Regions from separate parts of the Streptomyces sp. NPDC090077 genome, predicted to be linked through region 1. Evidence: riboswitches for the same ligand, from Rfam matches in the RefSeq annotation. Region 1 holds a riboswitch; each other region holds the start of a gene.
What was found. A riboswitch is a leader RNA that binds a small molecule or an ion and turns the genes downstream of it on or off. The one in region 1 is predicted to bind cobalamin.

Region 1 (4,943 bases):
GCCTCCAGGCTGATGACGTCGGCGTCGAGGTCGTCGATGGCCTGGACGATGTCACCGAACTCGGCGTAGCACATGTGGGTGTGGATCTGGGTGTCCGGCCGCACGCCACTGGTGCTGAGGCGGAACGCCTCGGTCGCCCAGGCCAGGTACTCCGCGTGGTCCGCGGCGCGCAGCGGCAGGGTCTCGCGCAGGGCCGGCTCGTCGACCTGGATGACCGAAGTGCCCGCGGCCTCCAGGTCGTTCACCTCGTCGCGCAGGGCGAGCGCCACCTGGCGGGCGGTGTCGCCGAGGGGCTGGTCGTCGCGGACGAAGGACCAGGCGAGCATGGTGACCGGGCCGGTGAGCATGCCCTTGACGGGCTGGGACGTCTGCGCCTGCGCGAACGTCGTCCAGCGGACGGTCATCGGCTCCGGCCGGGAGATGTCTCCGGCCAGGACGGGCGGGCGGACGTAGCGGGTGCCGTAGGACTGCACCCAGCCGTGCTGCGTGGCGACGTAGCCGGCCAGCTGCTCCGCGAAGTACTGCACCATGTCGTTGCGTTCGGGCTCGCCGTGCACCAGCACGTCGACGCCGGTCTTCTCCTGGAACGAGATCACCTCGCGGATCTCGTTCTCGATCCGCTCCTCGTACCCGGCCGCGTCGATGCGGCCGGCCCGCAGGTCGGCGCGGGCCACGCGCAGCTCGTCGGTCTGCGGGAACGAGCCGATGGTGGTGGTGGGCAGGACCGGCAGTGCCAGGTGGGCGCGCTGCGCAGCGGTGCGCTGCGCGTAGGGCTGGGAGCGGCGGCCGTCCGCGTCGGTGATCGCGGCGGTGCGGGCCCGGACGGCGGGGTCGTGGGTGATGGCGGACTGGGCGCGCGAGGCGAGGTCGGCGCGGTTGGCGGCCAGCTCCGCGGCGATCACGTCGGTGCCCCGGGCGAGGCCGCGGGCGAGGGTGCTGATCTCGGTGGTCTTCTGCCGGGCGAAGGCGAGCCAGCGCCGGACCTGCGGGTCGACGTCCCGTTCGGCGTTGGCGTCCAGCGGGACGTGCAGCAGGGAGCAGGACGCCGAGACGTCGACCCGGTCGGCGAGGCCCAGGAGCGTGCCGAGGGTGGCCAGGGACTTCTGGTGGTCGTTGATCCAGATGTTGCGGCCGTTGACGACGCCCGCGACCAGGCGCTTGCCCGGCAGCCCGCCGATCGCGGCGAGGGCGTCGAGGTTCGAGGCGGCGGATTCGGTGAAGTCGAGGGCGAGTCCCTCGACCGGGGCGGCTGCGAGGACCTGGAGGGCGTCGCCGAGCCGGCCGAAGTAGGAGGCCACGAGCAGCTTGGGCCGGTCCGTCGCCCCGCCCAGCTCGCGGTAGGCGCGGGCGGCGGCGTTCAGGTCGGCCGGGGTGCGGTCCTGGACCAGGGCGGGCTCGTCGACCTGCACCCACTCGGCGCCGGCGGCGCGCAGGTCGGCCAGGACCTGGGCGTAGACGGGAAGCAGCCGGTCGAGCAGGGTGATCGGCTGGAAGTCGGCGGCCACGCCGGGGGCGGGCTTGGCGAGCAGCAGGTAGGTGACGGGGCCGACGAGGACCGGGCGGGCCGAGTGGCCGAGCGCGAGGGCCTCCTTCAGCTCGGCGACCTGCTTGGCGGAGTCGGCGGTGAAGACGGTGTCGGGACCGAGCTCGGGGACCAGGTAGTGGTAGTTGGTGTCGAACCACTTGGTCATCTCCAGCGGGGCCACGTCCTGCGTGCCGCGCGCCATCGCGAAGTAGCCGTCGAGGGCATCGGCGGTGGTGGCCTCCCGGTGCCGCTCGGGGACGGCACCGACCATCACACTGGTGTCCAGGACGTGGTCGTAGTACGAGAAGTCGCCGGTCGGCACCTCGTGGATGCCGGCCTCGGCCAGCTGCTGCCAGTTCGAACGGCGCAGCTCGGCAGCGGTCTGCCGGAGGGCGTCGGCGCTGACGCGGCCCTTCCAGTAGCCCTCGATCGCCTTCTTCAGTTCGCGGTTGCGACCCTGTCGGGGGTAGCCGTACACGGTGGCTCGTGCTGCCGCGGCTGCGGGCTTCGCTGTCACGGAACTCTCCTTCGCGAGATGTGTCCAGAACATCCCGGACGACGGGACGCGGACGCGAAGGGAACGACAGAACGGACGGGCCACGTCACGGTGGAACACCGCACGCGCCGCTCGCTGTGTACGCCGACCCGCCCACGAGGTCACCGGGACATCCGCCTGCGGAACGGTCCGCGGGCGGGCAACGGGCAGGTCTTCGGACTCGCGGGCACGCCTGCCGGTCTCCCGGCGGGCACCTACTGGCCGTCGCTTCCCAGGACCGTTGTCCGGTCCCAGTGCGTATGACGGCGGTCGTTCCCGCTCACCGCTGCGGGGCAGTCCCGGATTCCCACCGGGTTCCCTCTTACGACGCATCCCGCCTGGCGGACGGGGCGAACCAGCTGCCCGGCCAGAGTAAGGTGCCGGATCGCCCGGCGACGAGATGTGTCCGTCATTCGGACGCTGAAATGAGATGCCCGGTGCGGGGCGGGGCAGGCGTCCGGCCCGTCACGCCGAGGCGGCGGTGGCCCGGTTGAAGACGCGGCCGCCGAGGTCGATGCCGGCGACGGATCCGTCCGCGTCGCGGGAGAAGTAGCCGCGCTGGCCCTGCAGTCCGCCGCCGGTGACGATGAACTCGTCGCCGTCTCCGGGCAGCAGGCCCAGGGCGGCCGGTTCGTAGTCCGCGGGCATCTCGAAGTCGGCGGCCGCGCGGATCTCCGGCTTGATCGTGACCGCCAGGGTGAGTTCCGCCCCGTCGGTGGCGACGGTGAGGGTCATGGCGTCGTTCGCGTAGTCTCCGACGACCTCCCGGGCCCGTGCCCCGTCGTACGGGAGCGGCTCCGGATCCTCGTCCACGACGCCGAGGTAGTGCTCCAGGGCCCAGCGGACGGCGGCGCGGTTGAAGGGGATGCCGTCCGGCCCGGCGTTGGACAGGGCGACCACGGCGAAGTTCCGCTCGGGCACGATCACCAGCTCGGCGAACTGGCCGTTGGCCGAACCGCCGTGCTCGATGGTCCGGACGCCGTCCACCTCGCGCAGGAACCAGCAGATGCCGAAGCCGTCGCCGAGGTTGCTGCCGCGCAGCTCGACCGTCTGCTCGCGCATCCGGTGCAGCAGCCCGGCGGGCAGCAGCTGCTCGCCGTCGTGCGTCCGGCCGTCGCCGAGGTGGAAGCGCGCCCAGGCGAGGACGTCGGACGCCGAGGAGGCGAGGCCGCCCCCGGGGTTGTTGCCGCGGGTGAGCCGCCACTCCTTCGCGACGGCGAGGGTGCCGTTCCCGTCGGGGTTGTGGCCCACGGCGAAGCGGCGGGTCATGACGTCGGCGGTGCCGAAGAAGCTGTTCGACAGGCCCAGGGGCTCGAACAGGAGGGAGGCGACGGCCCGTTCGTACGTCAGGCCGGTGACGTTCTCCACGACGCGGCCCAGGAGGTTGTAGGCGGCCTGGCTGTACGAGGCCCGGTCCCCGGGACGGCCGACCTGCTCCAGCTCGGCCAGCCTCCCCACGAAACCGGCCAGGGCGTCGTCACCGTCCCCGGTGTCCACGATGACGTTCCAGCCCAGGCCCGAGGTGTGGTTGAGGAGCTGCATGACCGTGATCGCTTCCGCGGCCTTCCCGTCCGCCAGGGCGAGTTCGGGAACGTAGCGGCGTACCGGCGCGTCCAGCGCGACGCGGCCGTCCGCGACCAGTCGCATCAGGGCCGTCGCGGTGAAGGTCTTCGTCGCGGAGCCGATCTGGAACAGCGTGTGCTCGTCGACGGGGAGCGGGTGGTCGATGCTCGTCACCCCGTGGCTCGCGAAGCTCTCCCGGCCGTCCGTCCACACGCCGACGGTGACGCCCGGGATGCCGAACTCCCCGGCGGCGGCCTGGACGAACTCGGACAGTGCTGCGTCGGACATCGTGTTCCCCCTTGTCGGTGCCGCGGCCTCCGCGGCTTCCTGCACTTTGTTCAAGTAGAAGGTAAGCCGTCACTTGAACTAAGTGCAAGCAAGTTCCTGAACTTTGTGCAACTCCGGGTGGCGGGCCTATCGTGAGCGCATGCCGCGCGAGAAGATGACCAAGGAACAGATCGTCCGGACCGCCGTCGACCTGCTGGACGACGAAGGCCTGGAGGGCCTCAACATGCGGGCGCTGGGCGCGCGGCTGGGAACCGTCGCCACCGCCGTCTACTGGCACGTCAAGAACAAGGACGACCTCGTCCTGCTCGCCGGTGACCACGTCTGGAACGAGATCGAACTCCCCGACCTCGACGCCGTCGACTGGCGCACCGCCGCCGCATCGATGGCCGAGAACCTGCACGCGATGCTCACCCGGCACCCCTGGCTCACCCAGGCGTTCGGCTCCTACGTCATCTACGGGCCCGGCAAGGCCCGCCACGACGACCACTGCCTCGCCCTCTACGAGAAGGCGGGCTTCACCGGCGAGGACGCGGACCAGGCCGCGGCCGCCGTCTTCACCTACGTGCTGGGCAGCGCCCTGGGCGTATCGGCCGTGGCGTCCCTGACGCGCAGGCTCGCCCGCGGCGGCGGCGATCCGGACGCACTGCTCCAGGACGCCGTGGCCCGCGCCGGCGAGGCCGCGAAGGGGTTCCCGCGGCTGCGCGCCCGGCTCGAAGCCCCCGACGCCGCCCGGTACGCGGCGGCCCCCGACGCCGCCTTCGCACGGGGCCTCCGTGCCCTCCTCGGCGGCCTGGAGGAGCAGTTGCGGGACGGGGACGGCCCGCGGGCCTAGCCCGCCGGGCGCGGTGGACGGCGGCCCCGCCGGCGGGGTGGCGGCGTCAGGTCACGGCGGTCGCCGGGAGCTCCGGTGACACCGGAGGGCCGTCCCCCGCCACGGGGAGGGTGAGGACCATGGTGAGGCCGCCGCCCGGGGTGTCCTCGGCCGTCAGGGTGCCGCCGATGGCCTCGGTGAAGCCGCGGGCGACCGCGAGG
Region 2 (4,943 bases), on a different contig from region 1:
GGGCGTCGCCGTGCACCCCGGGCCGGGGCGGCGGCGCGTACGGCCGCGCCGCCTCGGGCAGGCGGACGGCGCCGATGCCGGCGGCGGCCAGCCGGCGGGCGAACTCCCCGCCGTCCAGGGCCTGTCCGGCGGGCAGCTCGGCGACCCGCCAGGGCCGGGTCCCGGCGGCGTCGGCGGCGTCGAGGAAGTACTCGGCGGCCAGCAGCGCCGCCCGGGCCGCGTCGCCGGCGGCCACCTCGACGGCATCGACGGCGGCTCCGAGCCGCACCACGGCCCGGTGGCCGTCGCCGTCGCCGAACACGGTCACGTCGGGGTCGAGGGCGGCGACGTCCCCGCGGCCGTCGTCGAGGGCGAAGAGGAACCGCCCGGACAGGCCCGTCGCCCGGGTGCTCGCGCAGAGCAGCCGGTCCAGCTCCCGGACCCGGTCCGCGAGGCGGGGCCCGCCCAGCGGGGTGGCCACGATGTTGCGGACCCGCTCGTGGCCGGGCGCGGGCAGCAGCCCGGCACCGTCGAGCAGCTCCGCGAGCCCGGCGCCGCAGCCGTCGGCGAGACCGCGCAGCTGGACGTTGCCGCGCGAGGTGAGTTCCAGGTGCCCGTCCCCGAACCGGTCCGCGGCGTCGCCGAGCACGGCGGCCTGCGCAGCGGTGAGCAGCCCGCCGGGGATCCGGACGCGCGCCAGGTACCCGTCATCGGCGGCGTGCAGCCGCAGCGCGCCGGGGCAGGCGTCGCCGCGGTCGCGTATGACGGGTTCGTCCCGCGATGCGGCGGAAGGTGGCTGGGGCGGCATGGCCGCGAGCATACCCACGATTCCCCACCCCCGACCTGTGTCCGTCGCCACCCCGACCAGCACCTCCACCCCACCACACCCCCAGCCCCAACACCGGCCCCCGACTCCAGGCCACAGCACCGAGGGGCACAGCCCCAAGCCGGGCCCGGGCCGCAGGCCCGGCTCAGGCCCGGCTCAGGCTGGGACACAACCCGGGGCGGGCCCGGGGCAGGCCCGGGGCAAACCCCGGGGCGGGCCCAGCGCACAACCGCGGGGCGCGTCCGGGGCGCAGCCCCAAGGCGTGTCCGGGCCGCAGGCCCGGCTCAGGCCTGGGGCGGCGCAGCCCAGGGGCGGGTCCGGCACAGGCCCAGCGCACAACCGCGGGGCGGGTCCGGGGCGCAGCCCCAAGGCGGGTCCGGGGCGCAGCCCCGGGGAACGGGCGAAGGGCGGGGCGGGGAGCAGCCCGCGCAGCGACCCCCACCCCGCACCCGCACCCGCCGGCACCGGCACCGGCACCGGCACCCCACCGCCCCCACCCGCCCCCGGCGCCCCCGGCCCACCCCCCGGGCCCGGGCAAGGCACCCCACCCCCACTCCCGGCCAGGGAAAAGGCCGCCTAAGATGACCTTCCGACGGGCCGCTCGGCCCGTCATCGCCGAGGACGGCGACATGGGAGGAAGCCCGGTGCGATTCCGGCGCGGTCCCGCCACTGTGAACCCCGCGGAGCGATCGGCCGGGTGAGTCAGGAACTCCCGCCGTCCTCACTGCCCGGGGCGCGGAAACCCCGAGGAAGGCCTGCCGCCGCATGATCCTGCTGCTGTCGACGTCCGACACCGATCTGCTCAGCGCCCGCGCCGCGAACGTCGCCGGCGGCCCCGTGCCGTACCGGTTCGCGAACCCCTCCCGCCTCCCCCTCGACGACCTGCCCGGCCTGCTCGACGGTGTCGGACTGGTCGTCGTACGCCTCCTCGGCGGTCTCCGCGCCTGGCAGGAGGGCCTCGACGTGCTCCTCGCCGCCGGGCAGACCCGCCCCGTGGTCGTGCTGACCGGCGAACAGGCTCCCGACGCGCAGCTGATGGAGGCCTCCACGGTCCCGATCGGCATCGCCGCCGAGGCGCACCGCTACCTCGCGCACGGCGGCCCGGCCAACCTGGAGCAGCTGGCCCGCTTCCTCTCGGACACCGTCCTGCTCACCGGCCACGGCTTCGAGCCCGCCGCCGCCTCCCCCACCTGGGGCCACCTGGAGCGCACCCCCGCGCAGGGCTCCGGCCCCCGGGTCGCGGTGCTCTACTACCGCGCGCACCAGATGAGCGGCAACACCGCCTTCGTGCATGCCCTCTGCAACGCCGTCGAGGCCAAGGGCGGGCAGCCGCTCCCCCTCTACGTCTCCTCCCTGCGCTCCCCCGAGCCGGAGCTGCTGGAGGCCCTGGCCACCGCCGACGCGATCGTCACCACGGTGCTCGCCGCCGGCGGCACCCGTCCCGCCACCGCCTCCGCGGGCGGGGACGACGAGTCCTGGGACGCGGGCGCGCTGGCCGGGCTGGGCGTGCCGATCCTCCAGGCCCTGTGCCTGACGGGTTCGCGCGGCACCTGGGAGGAGAACGACGAGGGCCTGTCCCCGCTCGACGCCGCCACCCAGGTCGCCGTCCCCGAGTTCGACGGCCGCCTGATCACCGTCCCGTTCTCCTTCAAGGAGATCGATGAGGACGGCCTGCCCGCGTACGTGGCCGACACCGAGCGCGCCGCCCGCGTCGCCGGCATCGCGGTGCGCCACGCCCGGCTGCGGCACATCGAGCGCGCCGACAAGAAGATCGCCCTGGTCCTCTCCGCGTACCCGACCAAGCACTCCCGCATCGGCAACGCGGTCGGCCTGGACACCCCGGCCAGCGCCGTCGAGCTGCTGCGCACGCTCATCGCGCACGGCTACGACTTCGGCCCCGTGACGGAGATCCCCGGTCTGGTCTCCGGCGACGGCGACGAGCTGATCCGCGCCCTGATCGAGGCCGGCGGCCACGACCAGGACTGGCTGACCGAGGAGCAGCTGGCCCGCAACCCGGTCCGCATCCCGGCCGCCGACTACCGGCGCTGGTTCGCCGAGCTGCCCGCCGACCTGCGCGAGAGCGTCGAGGAGCACTGGGGCGAGGCCCCCGGCAACATGTTCGTGGACCGCTCCTCGAACCCGGAGGGCGACATCGTCCTCGCGGCCCTGCGCCGCGGGAACCTGCTCATCCTGATCCAGCCGCCGCGCGGCTTCGGCGAGAACCCGATCGCGATCTACCACGACCCGGATCTGCCGCCCTCGCACCACTACCTGGCGGCGTACCGCTGGATCCAGGCGGCGGCCGAGGACGGCGGTTTCGGCGCCGACGCGATGATCCACCTCGGCAAGCACGGCAACCTGGAGTGGCTGCCGGGCAAGAACGCGGGCCTCTCCGCGTCCTGCGCGCCCGACGCCGCACTCGGCGACCTCCCCCTCGTCTACCCCTTCCTGGTGAACGACCCGGGCGAGGGCACGCAGGCCAAGCGGCGCGTGCACGCCACCCTGGTCGACCACCTGGTGCCGCCGATGGCCCGCGCGGAGTCGTACGGCGACATCGCGCGCCTGGAGCAGCACCTGGACGAGTACGCCCAGATCAGCTCCATGGACCCGTCGAAGCTGCCGGCGATCCGCGCCCAGATCTGGACGCTGATCCAGGCGGCGAAGCTGGACCACGACCTGGGTCTCGAAGAGCGCCCGGACGACGACGGCTTCGACGACTTCCTGCTGCACGTCGACGGCTGGCTGTGCGAGGTCAAGGACGCCCAGATCCGCGACGGCCTGCACGTCCTCGGCGGCGCCCCGACCGGTGAGGGCCGGGTCAACCTGGTCCTGTCCATCCTGCGCGCCCGCCAGATCTGGGGCGGCACCTCCGCCCTGCCCGGCCTGCGCGAGGCCCTCGGCCTCGACGAGTCGGCGGCGACGCGCACGGCGGCGGACACCGTCGAGGAGACGGCCCGGTCGCTGGTCCAGGCGATGGAGGACGCGGAGTGGGACCCGGCGGCGGTCGCCGCGGTCTCGGCGGGCCACCCGCAGGCGGTCTCCGACATCCTGTCCTTCGCGGCGCACGAGGTGGTCCCGCGCCTGGCCGGCACCACGGACGAGATCGCCCACGTGGTCCGGGCCCTGGACGGCGGCTTCGTCCCGGCCGGCCCGTCGGGCTCCCCGCTGCGCGGCCTGGTCAACGTCCTCCCGACGGGCCGCAACTTCTACTCGGTCGACCCGAAGGCCGTGCCCTCCCGGCTGGCCTGGGAGACGGGCCAGGCCCTCGCGGACTCGCTCCTCGCCCGCTACCGCGCCGACCACGACGACGAGTGGCCGGCCTCCGTGGGCCTGTCCCTGTGGGGCACGAGCGCGATGCGCACGGCCGGCGACGACGTCGCGGAGGCCCTCGCCCTGCTGGGCGTCCGCCCGGTCTGGGACGAGGCCTCGCGCCGCGTCACGGGCGTCGAGGCGATCCCGCTGTCCGAGCTCGGCCGACCCCGCATCGACGTGACCCTGCGCATCTCGGGCTTCTTCCGCGACGCGTTCCCGCACGTCATCGGCCTCCTGGACGACGCGGTCCGGCTGGCGGCCTCCCTGGACGAGCCGGCGGAGTCGAACTTCGTCCGGGCCCACGCCCAGGCGGACCTGGCCGCGCACGGCGACGAGCGCAAGGCCACCACCCGCATCTTCGGCTCGCGCCCGGGCACGTACGGCGCGGGCATCCTCCAGCTGATCGACTCCCGCGACTGGCGCACGGACGCCGACCTCGCGGAGGTCTACACGGTCTGGGGCGGCTACGCGTACGGCCGCGGTCTGGAGGGCCGACCGGCCCGCACCGAGATGGAGACGGCGTACAAGCGCATCACCGTCGCCGCGAAGAACACGGACACGCGCGAGCACGACATCGCCGACTCCGACGACTACTTCCAGTACCACGGCGGCATGGTGGCCACCGTCCGCGCCCTGCGCGGCACCGCCCCCGAGGCGTACATCGGCGACTCCACCCGCCCGGAGACGGTCAAGACCCGCACCCTGGTCGAGGAGACCTCCCGCGTCTTCCGCGCCCGCGTGGTCAACCCCAAGTGGATCGAGGCGATGCGCCGCCACGGCTACAAGGGCGCCTTCGAGCTCGCCGCGACGGTCGACTACCTCTTCG
Region 3 (4,943 bases), on a different contig from region 1:
GTCCCGGTAGCGCTCGTAGAAGTCCGGGTAGCGCATCGGGCGGAGCGTGAGCTCGAAGCCCGGGTCCAGGAGGTTCTTCTTGTCGGTGGAGCTCATTACTGGCAGGCCTCGCAGGACTCGGGGTTCTCAAGGGAGCAGGCCAGCGCCTCGGCGTCGAGGGCCTGGGGCAGCTGGGCCGGGGCGGCGGCGGCCGGGACGGCGGCCGCGCCGGAGGCGGCACGGGCGATCTTCGTCGCCGGGCGGGAGCGCAGGTAGTACGTGGTCTTCAGACCCTGCTTCCAGGCGTACGCGTACATCGAGCTGAGCTTGCCGATGGTGGGCGTCTCCAGGAACAGGTTCAGCGACTGGCTCTGGTCCAGGTACGGCGTGCGCGCCGCCGCCATGTCGATCAGGCCGCGCTGCGGGATCTCCCACGCCGTGCGGTACAGCTCGCGGATCTCGGCCGGGATCCAGCCGAAGCCCTGGACGGAGCCGGAGGAGTCGCGCAGCGCCTCGCGGGTCTGCGCGTCCCACACGCCGAGCTGCTTGAGGTCCTCCACCAGGTAGCCGTTGACCTGGAGGAACTCGCCGCTGAGGGTCTCGCGCTTGAAGAGGTTCGAGACCTGCGGCTCGATGCACTCGTACACGCCCGCGATCGAGGCGATCGTCGCCGTCGGGGCGATGGCGAGGAGCAGCGAGTTGCGCATGCCGGTCTGCGCGACGCGGGCGCGCAGGGCCTCCCAGCGCTCGGGCCAGTGGCGCTCGGTCTCGTAGTGGTCCGGGTGCAGGACGCCCTGGGCGGTGCGGGTCTCGGCCCAGGCCGGGAGCGGGCCGGAGCGCTCGGCGAGGTCGCAGGAGGCCTCGTACGCGGCCAGCATGATCCGCTCGGAGATCTTCGTGGACAGGGCCTTCGCCTCGGCCGAGTCGAAGGGCAGGCGCAGCTTGAAGAAGACGTCCTGGAGGCCCATCGCGCCCAGGCCCACCGGACGCCACTTGGCGTTGGAGCGGCCGGCCTGCTCGGTCGGGTAGAAGTTGATGTCCACGACGCGGTCGAGGAAGGTCACGGCCGTGCGGACGGTCTCGTCCAGGCGCGCCCAGTCCATGTCGCCGTCGGCGACGAACGCGCCGAGGTTGACCGAGCCGAGGTTGCAGACGGCCGTCTCGCCGTCGTTGGTGACCTCGATGATCTCGGTGCAGAGGTTGGAGGAGTGGACGACGGTGCCGGGCAGCGCGGTCTGGTTCGCGGTCCGGTTGGAGGCGTCCTTGAAGGTCATCCAGCCCTGGCCGGTCTGCGCGAGGGTGCGCATCATGCGGCCGTAGAGGTCCCGGGCCGGCATGGTCTTCTTGGCCAGGCCCGCCGCCTCGGCCTTGGTGTAGGCGGCGTCGAACTCGTCGCCGTACAGGTCCACCAGCTCGGGGACGTCGGCCGGGGAGAACAGCGACCAGTCGGCGTCGGCGTTCACGCGGCGCATGAACTCGTCCGGGATCCAGTGGGCGAGGTTGAGGTTGTGCGTACGGCGCTGGTCCTCGCCGGTGTTGTCGCGGAGCTCCAGGAACTCCTCGATGTCCGCGTGCCAGGTCTCCAGGTAGACGGCGGCGGCGCCCTTGCGGCGGCCGCCCTGGTTCACGGCGGCGACGGAGGCGTCGAGGGTCTTCAGGAACGGCACGATGCCGTTGGAGTGGCCGTTGGTGCCGCGGATCAGCGAACCGCGGGCGCGGATGCGGGAGTACGAGAGGCCGATGCCGCCGGCGTGCTTGGACAGGCGCGCGACCTGGTGGTAGCGGTCGTAGATCGAGTCCAGCTCGTCCAGCGGGGAGTCCAGCAGGTAGCAGGAGGACATCTGCGGGTGGCGGGTGCCGGAGTTGAAGAGCGTGGGGGAGGACGGCAGGTAGTCGAGCCGGCTCATCAGGCGGTACAGCGAGGCGACTTCCTCGACGGCCTGGACGCTCTCGTCCTCGGCGAGGCCGCAGGCCACGCGCAGCATGAAGTACTGCGGGGTCTCGATCACCTGGCGGGTGATGGGGTGGCGCAGCAGGTAGCGGCTGTGCAGGGTGCGCAGGCCGAAGAAGCCGAAGCGGTCGTCCGCGCCCTCGGCGAGCGTGTGCTCGACCAGGGCGTTCAGGCGGGCGGCGTGGGCGGCGACGAACTCGGCGGTGCGGTCGGCGATCAGGCCCTCGCGGTGGCCGACGGCGACGGACTCGGCGAAGGAGGTCGAGCCCTGGCCGGCGGCCTCGTCGGCCACGGCCAGCGTCAGCAGGCGGGCGGCGAGCCGGGAGTAGGCGGGGTCCTCGGAGATCAGGCCCGCCGCGGCCTCGGTGGCCAGCCCGCGCAGCTCGGCCTCGTCGGCGGAGGCGCTGCGGCCGCGCAGGGCGGCGGCGGCGATCCGGCCGGGGTCGGTGTCGGGGAGGTCGGCGGTCAGCTCGGTGAGAGTACGCAGCAGCGCGGCCCCCGGGCCTTCGGTGGTGTCGCCAGAAACGGACTCGGCGCGCGGTGCAGAAGGCGCGATGGTCACGGCGGGAGCTCTCCCTCGCTCGGCCCGGTCGTCGGCGGGTCGGGGCGCGGGGAGGCGCACGCGGGCGCGACGGATCGCGACACACCGCATGGCGTCCACCGGCCCAACCGCGAGGCCCGGACGTGGTCGGCACCCGGTTCGGTCGACCCGGGCGCACTGTCGGCAGGTCCTCGGACTTTTCATACCGTTGCGGGACAGTTCCGGATTCGCACCGGATTCCCCTGCGGCGACAGCGAGGATGAGCATACATGTGGGGGGCCGCCCGCGCGCGACCCACCACATGTTGTGTCGGCGTGGCTACAGCTCCAGGCGGTAGGTGAGCAGTTTCAGGGCCGGGATGGGCGACCAGTCGCGCTCCGGAGTGCGTACGAAGCCCAGACGCGCGTAGATCCGCTGGGCGCCCAGCATGGCCGGCTGGGTGGACAGCACGAGGGCCCCGACCCCCAGGGCCCGGGCCCGTTCGGCACAGGCCCGTACGAGGGCCTCGCCGACGCCCTTGCCGCGCGCCTCGGAGGCGACCGCCAGCATCCGGAACTCGGCCTCCTGCGGCCCGGCCACGTCCGCGAGCCGGCTCCCGGGTGCGGCGAACGTCACTCCGCCGAGCACCCGGCCGTCCTCCACGGCGACGAGCACCTCCCCGTCCCCGGCCCGCCCGGCGACGTCGCGCAGGACGTTCAGGTAGGCGTCGTCCTCGTTCAGGTCCAGCAGCCCGTCCCCGCTGTAGGCCGTCCCGGTGATTTCCCCGAGCCGCCCGTACTCGTCTTCCCTCGCCGTTCTGATCTCGATGTCCATGCCGCCGAGTGTGCCGGACGGGTGTCGGTGGTCGGCGCTGTCGTCGGATCAGCAACCGTCGTTGGAAGGCGAGCGAGGCGTGACCGTGATGACCGGCCACCGTTCCCACGTGCCGACCGAGGACTTCGAGGAGATCGCCCGCACGGGCGCCCCCGGCCAAGCCGAAGGGCCCCGCCGTCTCGATCTGTGACGGCGGGGCCCTTCGTCCGCGTAGGACGGCCTCAGCAGCAGCGGAAGCCCTCGCGGGGGTCCGCCTCGCGGGCGTCCGTGCGGGCCCGCTCGAAGGCGCGCCGGGTCAGGACCTCGGCGTCCGGGTCGTGGGCGCGGGCGTGCGCGACGTAGCGGTCGTACGCGGCCTCGCCGGAGAACTCCCGGACGTAGAACCGGGCCTTCGCCAGCGCCCCGCGCACCCCGCTCACGCGACCGGTTCCTTGGCCTTGCCGCCGTCCCCGTCGAGGCCGGCGGCCGCGAGCTCGGCCTTCTCCTCGGCGGTGGCGATCAGCCCGGCCGGGGCGATGATCTTCGACTCGGTCCACGGCACCTCGGAGAGGCTGACCGACTCCGGGTTGCGGACGGCCTTGAGGCAGACCCGGGCCGCGTCCACCAGCACGATGACGATCAGCACCGCGAACAGCGCCGACAGCACCCCGTCGACCGTGGCGTTGGTGACCACGGTGTGCATGTCGTCCATGTTCTTGGCGGGCGGCAGCACCTTCCCGGCGTCGATGCCGGTCTGGTACTTCTCGCGCTGCGCGAAGAAGCCGACCTTCACGTCGTCCGAGAAGATCTTCTGGTAGCTCGCGGTGAGGGTGACGGCCACGTCCCAGGCCAGCGGGACGCCCGTGACCCAGGCCCACTTGAGCCGCCCGGACTTGACGAGCAGCGTGGTGCAGACGGCCAGGGCGACGGCCGCGAGCAGCTGGTTCGCGATGCCGAACAGCGGGAAGAGCTGGTTGATGCCGCCCAGCGGGTCCTTGACGCCGACCCACAGGAAGTAGCCCCAGCCGCCGACGACCACGGCGCTCGCGAGCCACACGCCCGGCTTCCAGCTGACGTCCTTGAAGGACTTGTGCACGTTGCCGAGCGTGTCCTGGAGCATGAACCGGCCGACGCGGGTGCCGGCGTCGACGGTGGTCAGGATGAACAGGGCCTCGAACATGATGGCGAAGTGGTACCAGAAGGCCTTCATCCCGGCGCCGCCGATGACCGACGAGAAGATCTCCGACATCCCGAGTGCGAAGGTCGGCGCGCCACCCGTGCGGGACAGCAGGCTGGCCTCCTCGACGTCCTTCGCGGCCTGCGCGAGGGCCTCCGGGCTGATCGCGAAGCCGAAGTCGGTGACCGCCTTCGAGGCGGTCTGGACGGTGGCGCCGATGACGCCGCCGGGGGAGTTCACCGCGAAGAAGAGGCCGGGCTCGATGATGCTCGCCGCTATCACCGCCATGACGGCGACGAAGGACTCGGTGAGCATGGCGCCGTAGCCGATGACCCGGACCTGGGTCTCCTTCTGGATCATCTTCGGGGTGGTGCCCGAGGCGACCAGCGAGTGGAAGCCGGACAGGGCGCCGCAGGCGATGGTGATGAAGACGAACGGGAACATCGACCCGGCGAAGACGGGGCCGTCGCCGCCCGCGGCGAAGTCGGTGACCGAGGGCATCT
Region 4 (4,943 bases), on a different contig from region 1:
CAGCGCACCGCGAGGTCCACGTCGTGGGTGGCCATGACCACCGTGGTGCCGGCCGCGCGCAGTCCCGCGAGGACGTCCAGGAGGCGTTCCTGCCCGTCCGGGTCGAGCCCGGCCGTGGGCTCGTCCAGGATCAGCACCCGGGGGGCCATCGCCACCGCGCCCGCGATCGCCGCGCGCTTGCGCTGCCCGTACGACAGCAGGTGCGTCGGGCGGTCCCGCAGCGCCGTGATGTCCAGCGCGGCCAGCGCGGCGTCCACCCGCTCGCGGACCTCCGCCGCCGGCAGCCCCAGGTTCATCGGGCCGAAGGAAACGTCCTGCTCCACGGAGGCCGCGAACAGCTGGTCGTCCGGGTCCTGCACCACCAGCTGCACCGAGGTGCGCAGCCGGACCAGCCCCTTGCGGTCGTACGCCACCTCCGCGCCGCCCAGCCGCAGCGAGCCCGAACCGGGCCGCAGGCCACCGCTCAGCAACCGCATCAGGGTGGTCTTGCCGCTGCCGTTGCGGCCCAGCAGCACCAGCGCGCGGCCCTCGGCGATGCCGAAGTCCACCCCGGACAGCACGGCCGGGCCGTCCTCGTACGCGTACCCCGCGCCGACCAGCTCCACCAACGGGGTCACAGCCACAGCTCCTTCAGTACGAGTGTCCCCGCGACCAGGGCGGCCAGCAGGGCGGCGGACCCCGCGAGGAACCGCCGGGACAGCGTCGCCTCGGGCACGAGCACCCGCAGCGCGCCGTCGTAACCGCGCCCCGCCAGCCCCTCCTGGAGCCGGGCCGCGCGGTCGAAGGCCCGGACGAACGAGGTCGCGGCGAGCCCGGCCAGCGAGCGCCACACCGCCGCCCGGCCGGTCTGCCCGAGCCGGGCCGCCTGGGCGCGCCGGACCTGCGCCACCGAGTCCAGCAGCAGGAAGCCGATCCGGTACATCACCAGGGCCACGTCCACGACGGGGGCCGGCACCCCGGCCCGCACCAGCCGGGGCAGCACGTCGGAGACCGGGGTGGTGAAGGCGAACAGCAGCACTCCGAGCGAGGCCGCCGAGGTGCGCAGCAGCAGTTCGGCCGCGTGCCGGGGCCCGTCCGGGGCCGGGGCGAGGAAGCCGTCCGGGCCGCCCACCGACACCAGCAGCGGCAGCGCCCCGGTCACGCAGAAGCCCAGCGGGATCCGGAAGGCCCGCCACAGCTGCCGCGGGGCCACCCCGGCCGGGCCGAGCAGCACGGCCAGGGTCGCGGCCGCCACCAGCGGCCCGCCGGGCCAGGGCGGCAGGCACACCGCGGTGACGGTGAGCCCGAGGCCCAGCAGGGCCTTCTCCAGCGGGTGGCGCCCCCGCCAGCGGCTGGAGTGGGCCGCCACGTCGATCGGCAGCACCGCCTACGGCTCCGGGGTCTGCTCGGCCCCGGCCCCGGACTGTGCGAGGGCCTGCGCCGCGCCCTGGCGGCGGCCCTTGCGGACGCCGAAGTAGTAGGCGAGCACGCCCGCCCCGAGCGCCGCCTGGAGGGCGAACAGTGCGGACTCGACCTCGCCCGAGGGGGGTTCGTACAGCGGGGAGAACCAGGGCTCGTAGTCCGGCTTCAGCTCGGTGATGGCGCTCTCCGCCTGCGCGTCGGCGCCGGCGAACGGCTCCTCCTTGCCGTCGCCGAGCCCCAGCGCGAGGGGGAGCACGGCCAGTGCCGCCACCACGAGCAGCAGCAGGGTGTTGATCTTCGCGTTCCTGGTCATCAGACCGCCGCCTCCTGCTTCGCGCCCTTGCCGCCGGTCAGCTTCGCGACCCCGAGCCGGACCAGGTCCGACTTGCTGGACTGCATCAGCAGCCGCATCACGAGCACCGTCAGCAGGCCCTCGCTGATCGCGAGCGGGATCTGGGTGAGGGCGAAGATGCCCGCGAACTTCTCCAGGGAGCCCAGGAAGCCGCTCGCCGGGTCGGGGAAGGCCAGCGCCAGCTGGACCGAGGTGACGCAGTAGGTGACCAGGTCGGCGAAGAACGCGCCGAAGAAGACGGTCACCATCAGGGGCGCGCCGGACTTGCGCAGCAGCCGGTAGACCCCGTAGCCCGCCCAGGGGCCGGCGATGGCCATCGAGAAGACGTTGGCGCCGAGCGTGGTGAGCCCGCCGTGGGCCAGCAGCAGGGCCTGGAACAGCAGGGTGATCGTGCCGAGCACCGCCATGATCGGCGGCCGGAAGAGGATGGCCCCGAGCCCCGTCCCCGTCGGGTGGGAGCAACTGCCCGTCACGGAAGGGATCTTCAGGGCGGACAGGACGAAAGTGAACGCACCGGACGCTCCGAGCAGCAGGGTGCTCTCCGGGTTCGACTTCACCTCGCGGGTCAGCGCGCGGACCCCGTGGACGACGAAGGGGGCGGACGCGGCGCCCCAGGCGACCGCGTGCAAAGGGGGCAGGAACCCCTCGGCTATATGCATGGTTCGGGAGACCTCTCCAGCACCTCGTGGATGGACGACGCGCCCCGGCCGGTCTCCTGGCTCACGGGTACTGATGCCCTGGCTCCGCCTTCCCGGGCCCGTGCGGTCTCCCACGCGGGCCCAGTGGCTTCCCGCGAGGGAGTGGAGCCGGACTTCCCGATCACAGTGGCGAGGGCCGCACCGGTTTCCCACCGGTTTCCCGAACACCAAGGCCAGACGACCCTAGTCGTCCGTACGGACCGTCACAACCCGGACCGATCCGGCCACCCGGCCGCCGCCCCGCCGCGCACCCGGACGGGCCCCGCCCGCTGGCCGGTCCGCCGGGCGCCCGGCACGGTGGAGGACATGGCCGACGACGACAGCCCCCGCTACGAGGACCTCTCCGCCGTCTACGTGAACTGCACCCTCAAACGCTCCCCCGAGACCAGCAACACCGAGGGCCTGATCGCGCGGAGCCGGGCCGTGATGGAGTCGGCCGGCGCCCGCACCTCGCTGATCCGTGCCGTCGACCACGACATCGCCACCGGCGTCTGGCCGGACATGACCGAACACGGCTGGGACAGCGACCAGTGGCCGGTCCTGTACAGCCGGATCATGGACGCCGACATCCTGGTGCTGTGCGGCCCGATCTGGCTCGGCGACAACAGCTCCGTCATGAAGCAGGTCATCGAGCGGCTCTACGCCTGCTCGTCGCTGCTGAACGAGCACGGCCAGTACGCCTACTACGGGCGCGTCGGCGGAGCACTGATCACGGGGAACGAGGACGGCGTCAAGCACTGCGCCATGAACGTCCTCTACAGCCTCCAGCACCTCGGCTACGCCATCCCGCCCCAGGCCGACGCCGGCTGGATCGGGGAGGCCGGCCCCGGCCCCTCCTACCTGGACCCGGGCTCGGGCGGTCCGGAGAACGACTTCACCAACCGGAACACCACCTTCATGTCCTGGAACCTGATGCACCTGGCAGCGCTCCTCAAGCGCTCCGGCGGCATGCCGGCCCACGGCAACCAGCGCTCCCTGTGGGACGCCGGCTGCCGCTTCGACTTCCCCAACCCGGAACACCGCTAGCAGCGGGCCGGCGGGCTCCGGGCGGTACGCGGGTCAGCAGGTGTTGGGGTGCGGGAAGTCCAGCACGAGCCGCTCGGGCGCGTGCAGGACGGAGGTCTTCCAGGTCGGCTTGGTGTCGAAGGCGGCGCCGAAGGTCACGTACCCCTCGTAGTCGCCGGTCATGGCCATGCCCTTGAGCTTGCTGAGGTAGATCTTCTGGAGCCTGGGGCCCTGGTAGACGTTCTGCCCGGCGTCGTTGTGACCGGCGGCCGGGTGCAGGCGGATCTCCAGGAAGTACTTCCCGGCCAGCGGTACCGGCTGGCCCGATCCGTCGTAGACGAGCTCGGACACGGGCGTGACGGTGACCGGGGGCACGTAGCCCTGGAGGTCGATCACGAGCCGGTCGTACGTGCAGTGCCCGCCCCAGCGGGCGTTGACGACGAGGGGCGTCTGGGTGCGGGTGGTCGTGGTGGCGGCGGAAGCCGGTGACGCGGAGAGCGCGAGCCCGGCGGTGAGCAGGGCACCCGTGGCGATGGCCACGAGCCGGCGGCGGTGCGGGTGACGCATGATGTCTCCCCGGTTCCGTGAGACGGGGACTGCCTGTCATCTCATAGGACACCGCCGGGGGGCGTACGGTTGCGCGCGCCGCCTCAGAAAGCCAGCAGCGCGCTCAGCTGTGCGTCCAGGTCGTAGTGGCGCCGCTCCTGCCCGACCGGCACCAGCTCCGTCATCCGCCGGCACAGCTCGCGCACGTCCTTGGCGCGGGCGGAGACCACGCAGCTCTGCTCGCCGTTGCTGAAGCCGAGCAGGACGCGCGGCTCCGAGCCGCTCCAGCGCGGCCACACCTGGATGTCGCCCTCGCCGGTGGCGCTGCTCTGCCCGTCGAGCAGCAGCTCCCGGGAGAAGACCCAGCGGGCCAGGTGCGTCCCGGCGCCGCGGAAGTCGACGGCCACCTCGTACGGGCGGTCCGTGCGGTAGACGAACCGGCCGGTGAGGGGGACGGACAGGGGGGCGGCTTCCAGCCGGAGCGGCAGGAGTCTCTGTTCGGTGATGGTGGCCATCGGCGGCTGCCTCTCGTCGCGCGCAGGGTCTTCCCGCAGCCCTTCCGGCACGGTATCCCCGGCCCGGCGGCGCGCTCCGGGGCCGAAGGTCCCGAGCAGCCGGGCCGCAGGGCCTCTTTTCGGCCACGGGAACGCGAAGGGCCCGCCCTCCGGGGGGAGGGCGGGCCCGGTGGCGCGCGGCGGACCGGCCGCGCGGCCGGCCGCTACGGCAGCGGGTTGTAGATCAGCGAGTCGTGGTTGTTGGACTGGCCGATCGCGGTGAAGCCGGAGCCGTTGGCCTGGGCGCCGTTGTTCTGGTTCGACGCCCCGAAGCCCGACGCGACCTGCTGCGCGGTGGAGGAGTTGCCGAGGTTGCTGCCGCCCACTCCGCTGCCGAGGATCCCGGCGAGGGCGGCGTTCGAGGCGGTGCCGGCGGCGCCGGCCCCG

Region 2: another riboswitch for cobalamin. It lies ahead of cobN (cobaltochelatase subunit CobN); the one in region 1 lies ahead of metE (5-methyltetrahydropteroyltriglutamate--homocysteine S-methyltransferase).
Region 3: another riboswitch for cobalamin. It lies ahead of ACIPW5_RS15450 (ribonucleoside-diphosphate reductase subunit alpha); the one in region 1 lies ahead of metE (5-methyltetrahydropteroyltriglutamate--homocysteine S-methyltransferase).
Region 4: another riboswitch for cobalamin. It lies ahead of ACIPW5_RS29300 (energy-coupling factor ABC transporter permease); the one in region 1 lies ahead of metE (5-methyltetrahydropteroyltriglutamate--homocysteine S-methyltransferase).

The regions. Positions count from the first base shown of each region.
Region 1 is NZ_JBIVEG010000001.1:632,305-637,247, reverse strand. Features, by position in the region: gene metE (5-methyltetrahydropteroyltriglutamate--homocysteine S-methyltransferase) at 1-2,042, opposite strand, end outside; cobalamin riboswitch at 2,209-2,435, opposite strand; gene ACIPW5_RS02785 (serine hydrolase domain-containing protein) at 2,526-3,911, opposite strand; gene ACIPW5_RS02780 (TetR/AcrR family transcriptional regulator) at 4,051-4,743, shown strand; gene ACIPW5_RS02775 (ATP-binding protein) at 4,790-4,943, opposite strand, start outside.
Region 2 is NZ_JBIVEG010000046.1:31,373-36,315, reverse strand. Features, by position in the region: gene ACIPW5_RS37730 (cobalamin biosynthesis protein CobG) at 1-799, opposite strand, end outside; cobalamin riboswitch at 1,381-1,538, shown strand; gene cobN (cobaltochelatase subunit CobN) at 1,571-4,943, shown strand, end outside.
Region 3 is NZ_JBIVEG010000007.1:288,827-293,769, forward strand. Features, by position in the region: gene ACIPW5_RS15445 (ribonucleotide-diphosphate reductase subunit beta) at 1-96, opposite strand, end outside; gene ACIPW5_RS15450 (ribonucleoside-diphosphate reductase subunit alpha) at 96-2,492, opposite strand; cobalamin riboswitch at 2,636-2,773, opposite strand; gene ACIPW5_RS15455 (GNAT family N-acetyltransferase) at 2,790-3,284, opposite strand; gene ACIPW5_RS15460 (YbdD/YjiX family protein) at 3,506-3,703, opposite strand; gene ACIPW5_RS15465 (carbon starvation CstA family protein) at 3,700-4,943, opposite strand, start outside.
Region 4 is NZ_JBIVEG010000022.1:98,897-103,839, forward strand. Features, by position in the region: gene ACIPW5_RS29285 (energy-coupling factor ABC transporter ATP-binding protein) at 1-623, opposite strand, end outside; gene cbiQ (cobalt ECF transporter T component CbiQ) at 614-1,363, opposite strand; gene ACIPW5_RS29295 (energy-coupling factor ABC transporter substrate-binding protein) at 1,367-1,714, opposite strand; gene ACIPW5_RS29300 (energy-coupling factor ABC transporter permease) at 1,714-2,412, opposite strand; cobalamin riboswitch at 2,441-2,638, opposite strand; gene ACIPW5_RS29305 (flavodoxin family protein) at 2,758-3,477, shown strand; gene ACIPW5_RS29310 (hypothetical protein) at 3,511-4,023, opposite strand; gene ACIPW5_RS29315 (SsgA family sporulation/cell division regulator) at 4,107-4,517, opposite strand; gene ACIPW5_RS29320 (hypothetical protein) at 4,721-4,943, opposite strand, start outside.